Regions from separate parts of the Streptomyces sp. NEAU-W12 genome, predicted to be linked through region 2. Evidence: riboswitches for the same ligand, from Rfam matches in the RefSeq annotation. Region 2 holds a riboswitch; the other holds the start of a gene.
What was found. A riboswitch is a leader RNA that binds a small molecule or an ion and turns the genes downstream of it on or off. The one in region 2 is predicted to bind cobalamin.
Positions count from the first base shown of each region.

Region 1: another riboswitch for cobalamin. It lies ahead of ORI94_RS03955 (cobalamin biosynthesis protein); the one in region 2 lies ahead of ORI94_RS06490 (ABC transporter substrate-binding protein).

Region 1 covers NZ_JAPJDM010000002.1:380,183-387,751, forward strand. Annotated here, with positions in the region: gene cobN (cobaltochelatase subunit CobN) at 1-1,773, opposite strand, end outside; gene ORI94_RS03950 (cobyric acid synthase) at 1,770-3,305, opposite strand; gene ORI94_RS03955 (cobalamin biosynthesis protein) at 3,302-4,294, opposite strand; cobalamin riboswitch at 4,416-4,578, opposite strand; gene ORI94_RS03960 (hypothetical protein) at 4,703-4,924, opposite strand; gene ORI94_RS03965 (inorganic phosphate transporter) at 4,958-6,208, opposite strand; gene ORI94_RS03970 (class II aldolase/adducin family protein) at 6,408-7,109, shown strand; gene ORI94_RS03975 (alpha/beta hydrolase) at 7,530-7,569, shown strand, end outside.
Region 2 covers NZ_JAPJDM010000004.1:61,134-68,702, reverse strand. Annotated here, with positions in the region: gene ORI94_RS06515 (hypothetical protein) at 1-820, shown strand, start outside; gene ORI94_RS06510 (cysteine synthase family protein) at 817-1,839, shown strand; gene ORI94_RS06505 (ATP-grasp domain-containing protein) at 1,836-3,089, shown strand; gene ORI94_RS06500 (MFS transporter) at 3,082-4,347, shown strand; gene ORI94_RS06495 (class I SAM-dependent methyltransferase) at 4,316-5,065, shown strand; cobalamin riboswitch at 5,121-5,295, shown strand; gene ORI94_RS06490 (ABC transporter substrate-binding protein) at 5,335-6,351, shown strand; gene ORI94_RS06485 (FecCD family ABC transporter permease) at 6,348-7,451, shown strand; gene ORI94_RS06480 (ABC transporter ATP-binding protein) at 7,448-7,569, shown strand, end outside.

The DNA of each region.
Region 1 (7,569 bases), on a different contig from region 2:
GGAGACCAGCGCGTACTCGTCGAGGAGCTGCTCCAGTTTCGCCAGGTCGCCGTAGGTGTCGGCACGCGCCATCGGCGGGACGAGGTGATCGACCACCGTCGCGTGCCCGCGCCGCTTGGCCTGGGTGCCCTCACCGGGGTCGTTGACGATGAAGGGGTAGATCAGCGGGAGGTCGCCGAGGACGGCGTCCGGAGCGCAGCCCGCGCTCAGCCCGAGGCCCTTGCCGGGCAGCCACTCCATCGTGCCGTGCTTGCCCATGTGCACGATCGCGTCGGCGCCGAAACTGTTCTCCAGCCAGCGGTAGGCGGCCAGGTAGTGGTGCGACGGAGGCATGTCGGGGTCGTGGTAGATCGCGATGGGGTTCTCGCCGAAGCCGCGCGGCGGCTGGATCATCACCACGACGTTCCCGAACCGGAGCGAGGCCAGCACGATGTCGTCGCCGTCGACGTACAGCGAGCCCGGCGGCTCCCCCCACGCCTCGGTCATCGCCTCCCGCAGCGCAGGGTCCAGCGTCCGGAACCACGCCCGGTAGTCCGCCAGCGGCACCCGTGCGGGCGCGGCCGCCAGCTGGTCCTCCGTCAGCCACTCGACGTCGTGGCCGCCCGCCGCGATGAGCCGGTGGATCAGCTCGTCGCCGCCGGCGGGGTAGTCGGTGAGCGCGTAGCCGGCGTCCCGCAGCGCGTCCAGCACCCGCACCGCAGAGGCGGGGGTGTCCAGGCCGACGGCGTTGCCGACGCGCGAGTGCTTGGTCGGGTACGCGGTGAAGACCAGCGCGAGCTTCTTCTCGGCGTTCGCCTTGTGCTTCAGCGCCGCGTGCCGCACGGCGATCCCGGCGACGCGCGCGGCCCGCTCGGGGTCGGCGACGTAGACCGGGACGTCTTCGGGACCCTGCTCCTTGAAGGAGAACGGGACCGTGACCAGGCGGCCGTCGAACTCCGGGATGGCGACCTGCATCGCCGCGTCCATGGGGGAGAGGGCGGCGTCCGACGCCTCCCAGGCGGCCCGCGACGAGGTCAGGCACAGCCCCTGCAGCACCGGCACGTCCAGGTCGGCGAGGGCACCGATGTCCCAGGCCTCCTCGTCGCCGCCCGCCGACGCCTGCGAGGCGTGCGTGCCGCCGGCCGCGAGCACCGTGGCGACCAGTGTGTCCGCCCGTCCGAGGATCTCGTACAGTCCGGCGTCGGCGCCGCGCAACGAACCGCAGTACACCGGCAGGGCGTTGGCGCCGCACGCCTCGATCGCGTCGCACAGGGTGTCCACGAAGGCGGTGTTGCCGCTCAGTTCATGGGCCCGGTAGAAGAGCACGCCGACGGTCGGGCGGCCCTCCCGTACGGCGCGGGCGCCGTGGACGCCGTACTCCGGCATCTTCCGGGGCTGTTCGAACCCCTCGCCGGTGAGCAGGACGGTGTCCGACAGGAACCGGGCCAGCTCGGTCAGGTTGTCCGGGCCGCCCTCCACGAGGTACTTCAGCGCCTCCGCCACGACACCCGCGGGCACCGACGACTCGGCCATCAGCTCCGCGTCCGGCACGGTCTCCCCGCCGAGCAGCACCGTCGGGATCCCGGACGCCCTGAGCGCCGCGAGCCCGTCCTCCCAGGCACGCCTGCCGCCCAGCAGCCGTACGACGGCGAGGTCCGCGCCGTCCAGCAGCGCGGGCAGCCCGGCCGTCACGTCCACGCGGGTCGGGTTGCCGATCCGGTAGGACGCGCCGGTGGCGGCGCGGGCCGCCAGCAGATCGGTGTCGGCGGTCGACAACAACAACACTGTGCTCATGCAGGCGCTCCCGGTGGAATGAAAGGCAGTCCTTGCGGCGCGCCGGACTCGATGAGCCGCCACAGCGCGTCCGTGTCCGCGTGCTGTTCGATCAGGTCGCCGAGCCGGTCGAGCTGCTCCTCGCGCAGCGCGGCGAACGAGGTGTCGGGGGCCGGCACGAAACGGCGCCCCGCGGCGGCGGCCACCTCGCGCAGGAAGGCCCGGCGGAAACCGTCCGACTCCAGCGAGCCGTGCCAGTGCGTGCCCCAGGCCGCTTCGACCCGGCAGCCGTCCAGGCCGTGCCCTCGCTCGTCGGAGAGGAACACCTCACCTCCCCGCACGTCGGCGACCCCGTGATGGATCTCGTAGCCCTCGACGGGCTCCCCGAGGGCCTGCCCGACGGGCCGTGCGAGCGTCTTCTCCCGCGCGAACCGGACCCGTACGGGCAGGATGCCGAGCCCGTCGACCCGGCCGGCGCGGCTCTCCACGTCGTCCTCGATGCGCTCGCCGAGGATCTGGAAGCCGCCGCAGATCCCGAGCACGGGCCGCCCCTCGGCCGCCCGCCGTCTCAGCGCGTCGGCGAGTCCGCGCTCCCGCAGCCACTGGAGCGCCCGTACGGTGCCGCGCGTGCCCGGCACCACCACGAGGTCGGCGTCGGCCAGTTCCTCGGGCCGGTCCACGAAGCGGACCACGACGCCCGGTTCGGCGGCCAGCGCGTCCACGTCCGTGAAGTTGGACATCAGCGGCACCGCGCACACGGCGACCCGCAGCACGTCCTCGCCGACCGGCGCGGTGACCGCGGACTCCCGCACGGCGCCCCGCAGGGACACGGCCAGCCCGTCCTCCTCGTCGATGCCGAGCCCGTGGCGGAAGGGCAGCACGCCGTAGGTGCGCCGCCCGGTCAGACCGTGCAGCATGTCCAGGCCCGGTTCGAGGAGTGACACATCGCCCCGGAACTTGTTCACCAGGAACCCGGCGACCAGTTCCTGGTCCTCGGGGGAGAGCAGCGCGACGGTGCCGAAGAAGGAGGCGAAGACGCCGCCGCGGTCGATGTCGCCGACGACGAGGACGGGGAGCCCGGCGTTCCTCGCGATCCCCATGTTGACGATGTCGGTGCGCCGCAGATTTATCTCGGCCGGGCTGCCGGCCCCTTCACAGATCACCGCGTCATACGTGCCCCGCAACTGCGCGAGACAGTCCAGCACCGTGCCCAGGAGCTGCTGCTGCCGCCCGCCGTGGTAGCCGCGCGCGCTCAGCTCGCCGACCGCCCGGCCCAGCAGGACGACCTGGCTGCTCCGTTCCCCGCCGGGCTTGAGCAGCACCGGGTTCATCAGCGCGTGCGGCTCCACCCGGCAGGCCTGGGCCTGCATGGCCTGCGCCCGGCCGATCTCGGCGCCCTCCCGCGTCACGAACGAGTTCAGCGACATGTTCTGCGCCTTGAACGGCGCGACCTTGACGCCCTGCCGTACGAGCCACCGGCAGATCCCGGCGGTCACCACGCTCTTGCCGGCGTCCGATGTCGTACCGGCGACCAGCAGGCCCCCACCGCTCATGACGTACGTCCCTTCCCACGGTTCCCACGGCGTGCCGTCCGCATCACCGACCGTGTCACCGCTCGCACCGCGGGCCGTGCGACGGCGCCGGCACCGAGCGCCAGCCAGCCGATGCGGCGCGAGAGCCGCACCGCGCGGTCGATGTCCGCCACGGTCACGGCACGGCCGCCGCCGTTGAGGACGGGCCGGTGCTCGACCCGCCCGGCGTAGGACAGCGTCCCGCCGAGCCGCACGCCGAGCGCGCCCGCGAAGGACGCCTCCACGGGCCCTGCGTTGGGACTCGGATGACCGGCGGCATCCGCGCGCCAGGCCCGCACCGCTCCCCGGGGGTCCGGCCCGGCCGCCGAGGCGAGGACGGCGGTCAGTCGCGCTCCGGGCCACCCGGCGACGTCGTCGAGGCGCGCGGAGGCCCAGCCGTACCGCAGGTGGCGGGGGGACCTGTGGCCGACCATGGCGTCCAGGGTGTTGACGGCCCGGAACCCGAGCAGCCCCGGCACACCGGCGACGGCCCCCCACACCAGGGCGCCCACCACGGCGTCGGAGGTGTTCTCGGCGACGGACTCCACGACCGCGCGGGCGATCCCGTCGGCGTCCAGCGCCTGCGGGTCCCGCCCGCACAGGTGCGGCAGCCGTGCCCGCGCCGCCGCGAGGTCCCCGGACTCCAGGGCGCGCCCGACGGCGCGGGCCTCTTGGGCCAGCGACGTCCCTCCGACGACGGCCCAGGTGGCCGCGCCGGTCAGGGCCACCGAGGCGGCGGGGGAGGACCGTACGCAGCGTGCGGCCAGGCTCCCCAGAGCGACGGCCCCGCCGACGCAGACGGCGGTGTGCAGCGCGCCCCGGCCCCGGTCGTCCCGCCACAGCATGTGTTCCACGGCAGCCGCGGCCCGTCCGAAAGCGGCGACCGGATGCCCGCGGCGGGGATCGCCGAGGAGGAGGTCGCCGAGGAGGCCGGCAGCGGCGCCGTACGCGAACGCGCGATCGCCACCCATGGGTTCAACCGGGGAGGGATCCGGTGCGGGCGGTGGCCCCGAGCGGGGGCGGGGTGTCGCTGGTCGACCTCGACAGGCAGCCGGGCATGGCGATATGTCCTCACTCAGGGTGTCCGCGCCCTGGTTCGACGAGACCGGCGGCGAGAGTTCCTGGCTCCCGGGGTGGTTCACCCCGGTGACAGTGGCGGGACCGCGCCGGAATCGCACCGGCTTCCTCTCCTGCCGCCCGTATTGGCTCCGGCAGTCCACCATGGTCCGGAAGAACCGTCAACTTGCCGTTGACCTGCGGGGCTGAAGTGTGCCGAGGCCCACAGAGGGCTTCCGGGGGGTGAACCCCGAAGGCGGCACGGGCACGACGAACGGGCGGTGCGGAGGCGACGCGCCCCGCACCGCCCGTCGGACGGGCCGTCAGGCCATGATCAGGTAGATCCCGTACGCCACCGCCGCCGCGCACGCCGCGAAGCAGGCGTAGGCGCCGGTGACCGCGAGGACCGCGGACCCGCCCCGGGCCGCGGCCCGTTCACGGCGGGACAGGCCGGTGATGCCCAGGGTGAACAGGGCCACCAGGGCCACGGTGACCACGAGGCTGACGCCGAAGACGGAACCGAGGGCGGCCCAGTCGATCTTCATGGTGCTCTTCTTCCTTCGCGTCCTGCTGGGGGGTCAGACCGTGGTCCTGGCCGGAGGGGCCGTCGGGTCGGCGGGGGCCGGGACGGTGGCCGAGAGCTCGTCGCTCACGTGGCCCGCCGGCGGGGTGGCCACCGCGGCCATGGCCGCGGTCACGACGCCGCCCTGCTCCTCGTCCGTCTCGTCGGTGCCGTTCACGTTGGTGTGGTCGACGACCTCGCGCCGGGAGATCTTCCAGATCGCCGCGCTGGATCCGACCAGGAAGACGGCGACGAGGGCGGTGCCCCAGCCGCCGAAGCCGCAGACCCACTCGGCGATCGCCGCGACCAGGGCCGCCGCCGGCAGCGTCAGACCCCAGGCGACGAACATCCGGGTGGCCGTCGACCAGCGGACCACACCGCCCTTGCGGCCCAGGCCCGCACCCATCACCGAACCGGAGACCGAGTGCGTGGTGGACAGGGAGAAACCGAGGTGGGAGGAGGCCAGGATGACCGTCGCGGCGCTCGTCTGGGCGGCGAAGCCCTGCTGCGGCTGGAGGTCGGTCAGGCCCTTGCCCATGGTGCGGATGATGCGCCAGCCGCCGAGGTAGGTGCCGAGCGCGATGGCGATGCCCGCGGAGAGGATGACCCACATCGGCGGGTCGGAGTCCGGGGCGAGGGTGCCGCCGGCGACCAGGGCCAGGGTGATGATGCCCATGGTCTTCTGGGCGTCGTTGGTGCCGTGGGCCAGGGAGACCAGGCCGGCCGAGGCGATCTGTCCGGCCCGGTACCCCTTCTCGGAGGCCTTGCTGTCGGCCGACCGGCGGCCCATGCGGTAGGTCAGCCGGGTCGCGAACATCGCGGCCAGGCCGGCGACCAGCGGCGCGGCGATCGCGGGGATCAGCACCTTGGTGACCAGGACGTCGCCGTGCACCGCGCCGAAGCCCGCCGAGGCGACGGTGGCGCCGATCAGGCCGCCCATCAGGGCGTGCGAGGAACTGGACGGCAGACCGACCAGCCAGGTCAGGAGGTTCCAGAGGATCGCGCCGACCAGTGCGGCGAAGATGACCTCGGGACGGATGCCGGCCTCGTCGACGAGGCCCTTGGAGATCGTGTTGGCGACCTCCACGGAGAGGAAGGCGCCCACCAGGTTGAGGACGGCGGACATGGCCACCGCCACCTTGGGCTTGAGAGCACCGGTCGAAATGGTCGTCGCCATCGCGTTCGCGGTGTCGTGGAAACCGTTCGTGAAATCGAACGCGAGTGCGGTTACCACCACAATCGCGAGGATCAGCGAGAAGCTTTCCATTTACCCAGGCAATCGTTCGAAGTCATTGGCGCGTTGAACGTAGGCAACCTGGATGAACGGAAGATGAACTGGGATGGGCATTGGGGTGACTGTGATGAATCCGACGGCTCCATGGCCGGCCGGAGACGGGTGCGGACGGGCAGTCGGGGGCGGAAGGCACGCCGTTGAAGAGATTCCGGTCACCCGGCAGGATCACGGCATGGCTGAGCGACAGGTCGACCGGCGGGGCGCGAGGAAGCGGCGGGGGCGGCAGGCGAGCGACGAGGAGGCCCGCGCCTGGACCGTCCTCGTCGGGACGGCCCGCAGGACCGTCGCGGACGGGCTCGTCGTCGGGACCTCCGGCAACGTCTCCCTGCGGGTGGGGGAGACCGTGCTGGTCACCCCCTCCGGCGTGCCCTACGACCGGCTGGCGCCGGACGACGTCACCGGCGTCGACCTCACCGGCCGGCAGGTCCTCGGCACCCTGGTCCCGACCAGCGAGCTGCCCATGCATCTCGCGGTGTACCGCACGACCGGCGCCCGCGCGGTGGTGCACACCCACGCCGTGCACGCGACGGCCGTCTCCACGCTCGTCGACGAACTCCCCCCGATCCACTACATGGCCGCCGCGCTCGGCGGCCCCGTACGGGTGGCCCCGTACGCGACCTACGGCACCGACGAACTGGCCGGGAACATGCTGCGCGCCCTCGAGGACCGCACCGGCTGCCTCCTCCAGAACCACGGCACCGTCACCCACGGCACGACCCTCGACCAGGCCTACGACCGCACCGCCCAGCTGGAGTGGATGTGCAGGCTCTGGCTGACCGCCTCGTCCGTCCCCGGCCGCTCCCCGAACCTCCTGTCGGCCGACCGGCTCGCAGAGGTCACGCACCGCCTGCAGAGCTACGGCCAGTACGGCTGACCGGCGGGCGGCGGTGGCGGCCGCCCGGAGCGGCCGGCCGCCACTGGCGTCTCCACCGGTGGGGCGTCCACCGGTGGGGCGTCCACCGGCCGGGTGGCTGGTTTCCGGGCCTGCCGGCCGGCGGAAGCCCCCCGGACCGGCCGCGGGCTCACGGGTCCACGGGCAGCGAGGCCGGACCGGCCGGTATCGGAGGGCGCCGGTGGTGTGGCCCGGAGCGGCCGGCCGCCGGCGGCGTCTCCCGCGGCGGGGCGTCCACCGGCGGGGCGACCGCGCGACCGCGACCGCGCCCTCGGCGGCTCGGCGCCCCGGCGTCCGGGCGCCCCGGTTGCCGCCCGGCCCGGTGCCTCGGCGTACCCGGCAGTCCGGTCCCGGGCAACCGCCGGGGTGGCCGGGCGGCCGGTCCGCCGGGACACTGAGTGGGTGCGTACTGTCAGAGCGACGGCCGCTGCCGTCACCGCCG
Region 2 (7,569 bases):
GTACCAGGGACCGCTGCGGGCAGGTGCCGATCCGGACATCGCGGTGGTGTCCTTTCCCGTGAACCTCCACTCCTGGGTGTACTTCACCCCGGGGGCTGCGGCCGGTCCGCCGCAGCCACCACCGCTCGGCGAGAAGGCGGTGGCCGCGGCCCGGCTCTTCCTGGAGCACTACGGCCTCACCCTGCCGCCGGGCGAGTGGAGCGCGTACTCCGACCTGCGGGTGGGCGTGGGAATGGCCAGTTCGACCGCGGACATCGTGGCCACCCTGCGCTGCCTCTTCCACGTTTTCTCTCTGCCCTGTGACGGGGACGTGGTGCTCGGGATCCTGGCGGCGATCGAACGCACCGACAGCGTCTTCCTGGACGAGTTCGCGCTGCACCTCAGCGGCCGGCACCGGGTGGTGAGGAGGCTGGGCACGGACGTCGGCTTCCACACCGCCTTCGTCACCGAGCCCGGCACCGTGGACACCCATGCCGTCACCGGACGACTGCTTGAGCACTACCGGCGACGCGGGGAGGAGTACGAGCGGTGCCTGACCGACCTCCTCAAGGGCTTCTCCTCGGGCGACCCGGCCGCCGTCGCCCGTGCGGCGACCGTCAGCGCCACGTTATCCCAGGATGTGCTGCCCAAGGCGGCTTTCGGCAGCCTCCTCGCCCACCGCGAGCGGTTCGGCGCCGACGGGGTCTTCGTCGCGCACACCGGCTGTCTGATCGGCTACCTCTTCACCCGGCGCCTGGACGCCGACGTCAAGTCCGAACTGTCCGCGTTCTTCCACTCGCTCGGCCACCAGTGCTCATTCGCCCAAGGAGGCTACGGGTGATCCACCCCCACATCGCCGACGCCCTGAAAATTCCGGACCTGGTACGGCTCGCCGACGGAGTGGTCCTGCTCCGGTTCGAGTCCATGAAGATCTACTCGGCGCTCACCGCCGTGCGTCACCTGCTCGAGCAGGGCACGGTCCGACCGGGGCAGACCCTGATCGACAGTTCCAGCGGCATCTACGCCTACGCGCTGGCACTGGCCTGCCACCGGTACGGCATGCGGTGTCACATCGTCGCGTCCACCACCGTCGACGCCACCACGCTCGCCCAGCTGGAGATTCTCGGCGCCACCGTCGAACAGGTCCGGCCCTCACGGGATCTCGGACTCGACCAGGAGTTCCGGGTGCGCCGGGTGCGCGAGATGCTCGCCGGGCGCCCCGACCTCCACTGGATGCGCCAGTACCACGACGACGTCCACTACCTCGGCTACCACGAGGTCGCCGACCGGATCGCGGCGGCGTTTCCGGGCACCGCGCTGACCGTGGTCGGCGGGGTGGGGTCGGGAGCGTCGACGGGCGGCATCGTGGAACGTCTGCGGGTCACGGACCCCTCTGTCCGGCTGGTGGGCGTCCAGCCCTTCGGCAGCGTCACCTTCGGCAGCCAGGACCACCACGACCCCGAAGCCATCATCGCCGGCATCGGGTCGTCCATCGTCTTCGACAACGTCCGCCACCACCTCTACGACGCCGTGCACTGGATGGACTTCACCCACGCGATGTCCGGCGCGGTCGCCCTGCTGCGCGAGCACGCGGTCTTCGCCGGGCTCTCCACAGGCGCCGGTTACCTGGCCGCGACGCACGAGGCCCGCCGCCGTCCCGACCGGCTGCACCTGGTCGTCGGCGCCGACACCGGACACCGTTACGTCGAGCGCGTCTTCGCCCGGCACACGGAGGCCCAGGACCCCGCCGCGCTGAAACCGGCCGAGGTCCGCGCCCCGGAGGAGATGACCATGCCCTGGTCGAGGATGACGTGGCAGCGCACCGCCTGCCCGGCGCACGGGAAGGAGCGGGCCGTATGACCGTGGTCTGCCTGGAGTCACTGACCTTCGGGCTCGGACACCTGGTGCGCGCCGCCGACACGCTCGGCGAGCGCCTGCTGCTGCTGACCCGGGACCCCTCCTGGTACGCGTACGAACTGGACCGGCTGCCCGCCGACTCCCTCGACGTCCTCGAGACCGACACCTTCGACGTGGAGCGGGTGGCCGGCCTGCTGCACCGGACCCGCGACCTGCGCGGCCTGATCAGTTCCACCGACACCTGGACCCTGGCCGGAGCCGACCTCACCGCCCGCTTCGGCCTGCCCGGCCTCGATCCCGCCGTCCTGCGGCTGACCCGGGACAAGGCTGCCGTACGCGACCGGTTGCACGAGGCCGGGCTCACGCGCGGACGAGCCGTCGAGATCACCGGCTCCGCGGCCGGCACACGGGAACTGCTGCTCAGGGAGGCCGGACTGCCCGCGGTCCTCAAGGACACCGCGGGCACCGGAAGCCAGAACGTCTGGCTGATCCGGACCGTGGGGGAACTGGACGCCGCCCTGGGCGAGGCGGCCGGGCGGCACCTGAAGGGCCGGCTGTTCGCCGAGCCCTACTTCAGCGGCCCGGTGTACAGCGCCGAAACCCTCACCTGGGCGGGCCGCACCCGCCTGCTCGGCGTCGCCAGCAGACTCATGTCACCGGAACCGCACTTCCGTGAGGAGATCACCGCCTTCCCCGTGGCCCTCCCGGAGGACCTGCGGGCGTCGCTGGAGGAGTGGCTCGGTGAGGTGCTGGCCGCCCTGGGGTACACCGACCGCTTCGCACACGTCGAGTTCGTGCTGACCGCCGACGGCCCGGAGGTGGTGGAGGTCAATCCCCGGATCGGCGGCGCGCTGGTCGGCGAGGGCATGTGCCGGGCGCTCGGCATCAACGTGTACGAGGCGATGGTCGAGACCGCTCTCGGCCGCCGGCCCCGCCTGATCGACGCCGCGCCGCCCGGTGGTCCGGCCGTGGCCTTCGTCCTGGGGTACCCGGCCGCACCCGGCGTCTTCACCGGGGTCGCCGGGCTCGACCGCCTGGCGGACATGCCGGGAGCGCCGGCCTGGTACCCGGTCAAGCGGATCGGCGACCCCGTCGAGCACCTGGGCGACAGCCGCGGGTACGCGGGCATCGTCTACGCCGAGGCCGAGACGGCCGAGCTCGCCACACACCGGGCGGTGGCCGCGGCCAACGCCCTGCGCGTGCTCACCCACCCGTTCCCCGACCGCGCCGGACGGAAGGTCTCCGGTGGCTGACCGCACCGCGCGGGAGGCGGGCCCGCGGACCGGGCTGTTCCCGCTCGACGGCCCGCCGCGCTTCCTGCTGCTCAGCTCCTTCCTGATTCCGCTCGGCAGCTTCATGGTCCTGCCGTTCATGTCGGTCTTCCTGCATGAACGGCTCGGTATGAATCTCGGCGCGGTCGGCGCCGTCCTCGCCGTGGCCTCCCTCGTGCAGTTCTCCGGCGGCATCGTGGGCGGGGCGCTGGCGGACCGGATCGGGCTGCGCCGCACGATGCTGTGGGCGCTCCTGGTCCGCACGGCCGGTTTCGTCGGCCTGCTGATGGCGTTGCGCTGGCCGCCGCTGGCTGTCGGCGCGCTGATCCTGACGTGCTGCGGCGCCGCGCTCTACCTGCCGGCCAACAAGGCGTACCTGGTGCACGGCGTGGACGACGAACGTCGTCCGGCGTTCCTGTCGGCGGGCAACGCGGCGCTCAACGCGGGCATGGCCGTGGGCCCTCTGGTCGCCGGGCCGTTCGTACTGTCCTCGCCCGGCTGGCTGTTCGCGGCCGTCACGGCCCTGTTCCTCGCGGTCACGGCGGGCCACGCCCGGCTGCCCGACGCGGACGGGAAAGGGACCTCCACCCCGGACACCGGCCGCAGCGGTCTCCTGGCCGGTGTGGCCGTCGTGCCTTTCGCCGCCAACGCGCTGGCGTTCTACCTCTACTTCCACTTCCAGCACTTCCTGGCGGTGTACGCCGTCGAGCGGGCCTCGAGCGAGTTCTACAGCCTGGTGCTTCTGCTCTGCTTCACGCTGGTCGTCGTCGTGCAGCCCCTCGCCTCCGGCCTGATCCGGCGCACGCCGTACGTCCTCGCCCTGGCCGTCGGTTTCACGGGGCTGGCGGCCGGGCTGGCCCTCCTGGCGATCGGCACCCGTGCGGCACTGCTTGCGGGCGGTGCGCTGATCACCCTGGGCGACATCGTGCTGTTCCTGAAGAACGACCTGGAGGCACTGCGCCGAAGTGCCCGCTCCGACGCCGTGGTCTTCGGTCAGCAGCGGCTGGCCGCGGGCCTGGGCGCCTGCGCGAGCGGTCTGCTGGGCGGGCAACTGTACGGTCTCGGCGAACGGGCCGGGGACACCGGCTCGTTCTGGCTCCTGGCCGCCGCTCAGTGCCTCCTGCTTCCCCTTTTGCTCCTGCCGCTGCGCCACCGCAGGCCACAGCGGCACCTCTCCCACGGAAACGACGAAGGAGCGCTGACGCGGCATGACACGGACGGGTGGGTTCCAGGACGATGACTTCTGGACCGAGTTCCACGACTTCCTCTTCTCCGAGCAGCGCCACCGGCAGGCCGAGGAGCTGCTGGACACCTCTCCCCTGCTGTCCTTCCCGCCCGGATCGCGGGTGCTGGACCTGTGCTGCGGTCCGGGGGTGTTCACCGTGCCGCTCGCCCGCCGCGGTCATGAGGTGACCGGAGTGGACCTCAGCCCGGCCATGCTGGACCGGGCGCGCAAGCGGTCGGCCGACGCCGGCGCCCGGGTCGCCTACGTACGGGCCGACGCGCGCCGGTACGAGGCGCCGGACGGCTTCGACGTCGTCCTCAACATGTTCACGTCGTTCGGGTACTTCGAGGATCCCGACGACAACGTACGCGTGCTGCGCACCATGCACTCCTGCCTGGTCCCGGGCGGCGTCCTGGTCCTGGACCTGGCGGGCAAGGAACTGCTGGCCCGCAGGGTCGCCCCGCCCAAGGTGGTGCGGCGCGGTGACGACCTGATGGTGCAGACCGACACCGTGCTCGACGACTGGGCCCGGTTGCGCAGCGACTGGGTGCTGGTCCGCGGAGAGCGGGTCACGCGGGCCACCCTGGTGTGGTTCGTGTACAGCGCGGTGGAGCTGCGCCGCATGGCCGAGGAGGCGGGCTTCGCCCGCGTGGAGGTCTTCGGCGGTTTCGACGGCCGTCCCTACGACGAGAACGCCGAGCGGCTCGTCCTGCGGGCTGTCCGCGAGACCTGACGGGAGTGGGGGCGTACGGCCGATCCCGTACGCCCTTTCGCCCCCGCCCCAGGGAAACGTAGTATCACGTGGTCATCGCCGCGACGGGAGACAGGAAGCCGGTGCGAATCCGGCACGGTCCCGCCACTGTGACCGGGGAGCGCCCCTCCGACACGCCACTGCGCACCGCGCGGGAAGGCGGGGGGAACGTCGATCCGGGAGTCAGGACACTGGCCTGTCGCGGGCCCGTCCCGAGGAGCGCGGACTCCAGGAGGCTTCACGTGTTTCCCCTGCTCACCCCTGCGCGAAAGCGCCGGTCCCTTCGCACGACGGCCGCGGCGGTCGCGCTGTCGGCGGCCCTGCTGACCGCCGGCTGCGGCTCGTCCGGCGACGGCACCGGCGACGCGGGGGCCACCGCGGCCGCGGCCGAGGGCTTCCCCGTCACCATCGACAACTGCGGTGTGCGCACGACGTACGACGCACCGCCGTCCCGGGTGGTCACCGTCCACCAGCACCCCGCGGAACTGATGCTCGCCCTCGGTCTGAAGGACCGCATGGTGGGCACCGCCTTCCCCGACTCGGCCGTCCTGCCGAACCTGAGGGAGGACTTCGAGGCGATACCGGAACTCGCCGAGAGGGAACCGTCGTTCGAGAAGATCCTCGACACCGGACCCGACTTCGTCTACGGCGGCTACGGCAGCGCCTTCGCCGAGAACGAGGGCCGCTCCCGCCAGGCGTTCGCCGATGCCGGCATCGACACGTACCTCAACCGCGAGTACTGCGGCAAGAAGCAGCTGACGATGGAGGACACCTACGCCGAGATCCGCACCATAGGCCGGATCTTCGACGTGTCCGACCGTGCCGACGAACTGGTCGCCGACCTCCGGGGCAGGGTCGGCGAGGCCGCGTCCGCCGTCGGAGGGGAGCCGGAGGTACCGGTCTTTGTCTACGACAGCGGCGACAAGAGCGCCTTCACCGCGGGCGGCAAGGGCCTGGGCACCGAGCTGATCCGGCTGGCCGGCGGGAGGAACGTCTTCGCCGACCTCGACGAGGTCTTCGGTGACGTCTCCTGGGAACAGGTGGTCGAGCGCCGGCCCGAGGTGATCGCCCTCTACGACTACGCCGGCGCCGGCAGCGTCGAACAGAAGAAGGAGTTCCTGCTCTCCCAGCCCGCCCTCGCCGACGTGCCCGCCGTCGAGAACGAGCGGTTCGTCGTCCTGCCGCTGACCGCGACCCTGATCGGTATCCGGTCGGCGTACGCGGTCGAGGACCTGGCCCGCGGGCTGCATCCGCAGAGCTTCCGGTGACGGGCACCGTCACCGGGGCCCCCGCCGGCCCGGTTTCGGCAAAGGGGCGCGAGGAGGGCCGCACGGCCATGACCGGCGTCCTGCTCGTGCTGGCCGTCCTGCTCGTGGCCTCCGCGACGGCGGGCCTGGCCATCGGTTCGGTCCGGGTACCGCCCGGCCAGGTCTGGGGCATCGTGACGCACGCGCTGGGCGCCGACTGGACGCGGCAGGACTGGTCCGGCGCACGGGAGACCATCGTGCTGGACGTACGGGCGCCGCGCGTCCTGCTCGGGGCCGTGACCGGCGCCGGCCTCGCGGTGGTGGGCACCGCCCTGCAGGCACTGGTCCGCAACCCGCTCGCCGAGCCCTACCTGCTCGGGGTCTCCTCCGGGGCGTCCCTCGGCGCGGTCGCGGTCATCGTCTTCGGGGTCAGCGTCGTCGGCCCCCTCTCCCTGTCCGCCGCCGCGTTCGCCGGTGCGCTCGGCGCGCTGCTGCTCGTCTACTCCACCGCCCGCACCGGCGGACGCATCACCTCGACGCGTCTGGTCCTGTCGGGGGTGGCGATCGCGTCGGTGCTCACCGCCGTGCTCAACCTGCTGCTGCTCACCACCGACCGCGGCAACGAGGCCCGGGCCGTGCTCGCCTGGACCCTTGGCGGCCTCGGTGGCGTCAACTGGGACACTCTGTGGCTGCCGGGGCTGGCGGTGCTGCTGGGGATCGGCGTTCTCCTGGTGCAGGCCCGGAACCTGAACCTGCTGCTGGCCGGTGAGGAGGCGGCGACGACCATGGGGCTGGACGTGGCCCGCTTCCGGGCCCGGATGTTCGTCCTGCTCTCCCTGGTCACAGGCGCCCTGGTCGCGGCGGCCGGCCCGATCGGCTTCGTCGGCCTGATGCTGCCGCACATCGTGCGCCTGTTCGTCGGCGGCGAGCACCGCCGGGTGCTTCCCACGGCCGCGCTCGCCGGGGCGGTCTTCCTGATCTGGGCCGACATCGCCGCCCGCACGGTCGCGGCGCCCCTGGAGATACCGGTCGGTGTGCTCACTGCGCTGTGCGGCGGGCCGTTCTTCCTGTGGCTGATGCGCCGGGACGCCCGGCGGAACACCGACCGAGGAGTGGCATGAGCGCCGCGACCGACCTGTCCGTCGAGGGCGTCACCCTCACCGCCGGTGCACGTCGCCTGGTGCGCGACGTGTCACTGACCGCGTCCGCGGGGCAGGTGGTCGGGCTGGTCGGTCCCAA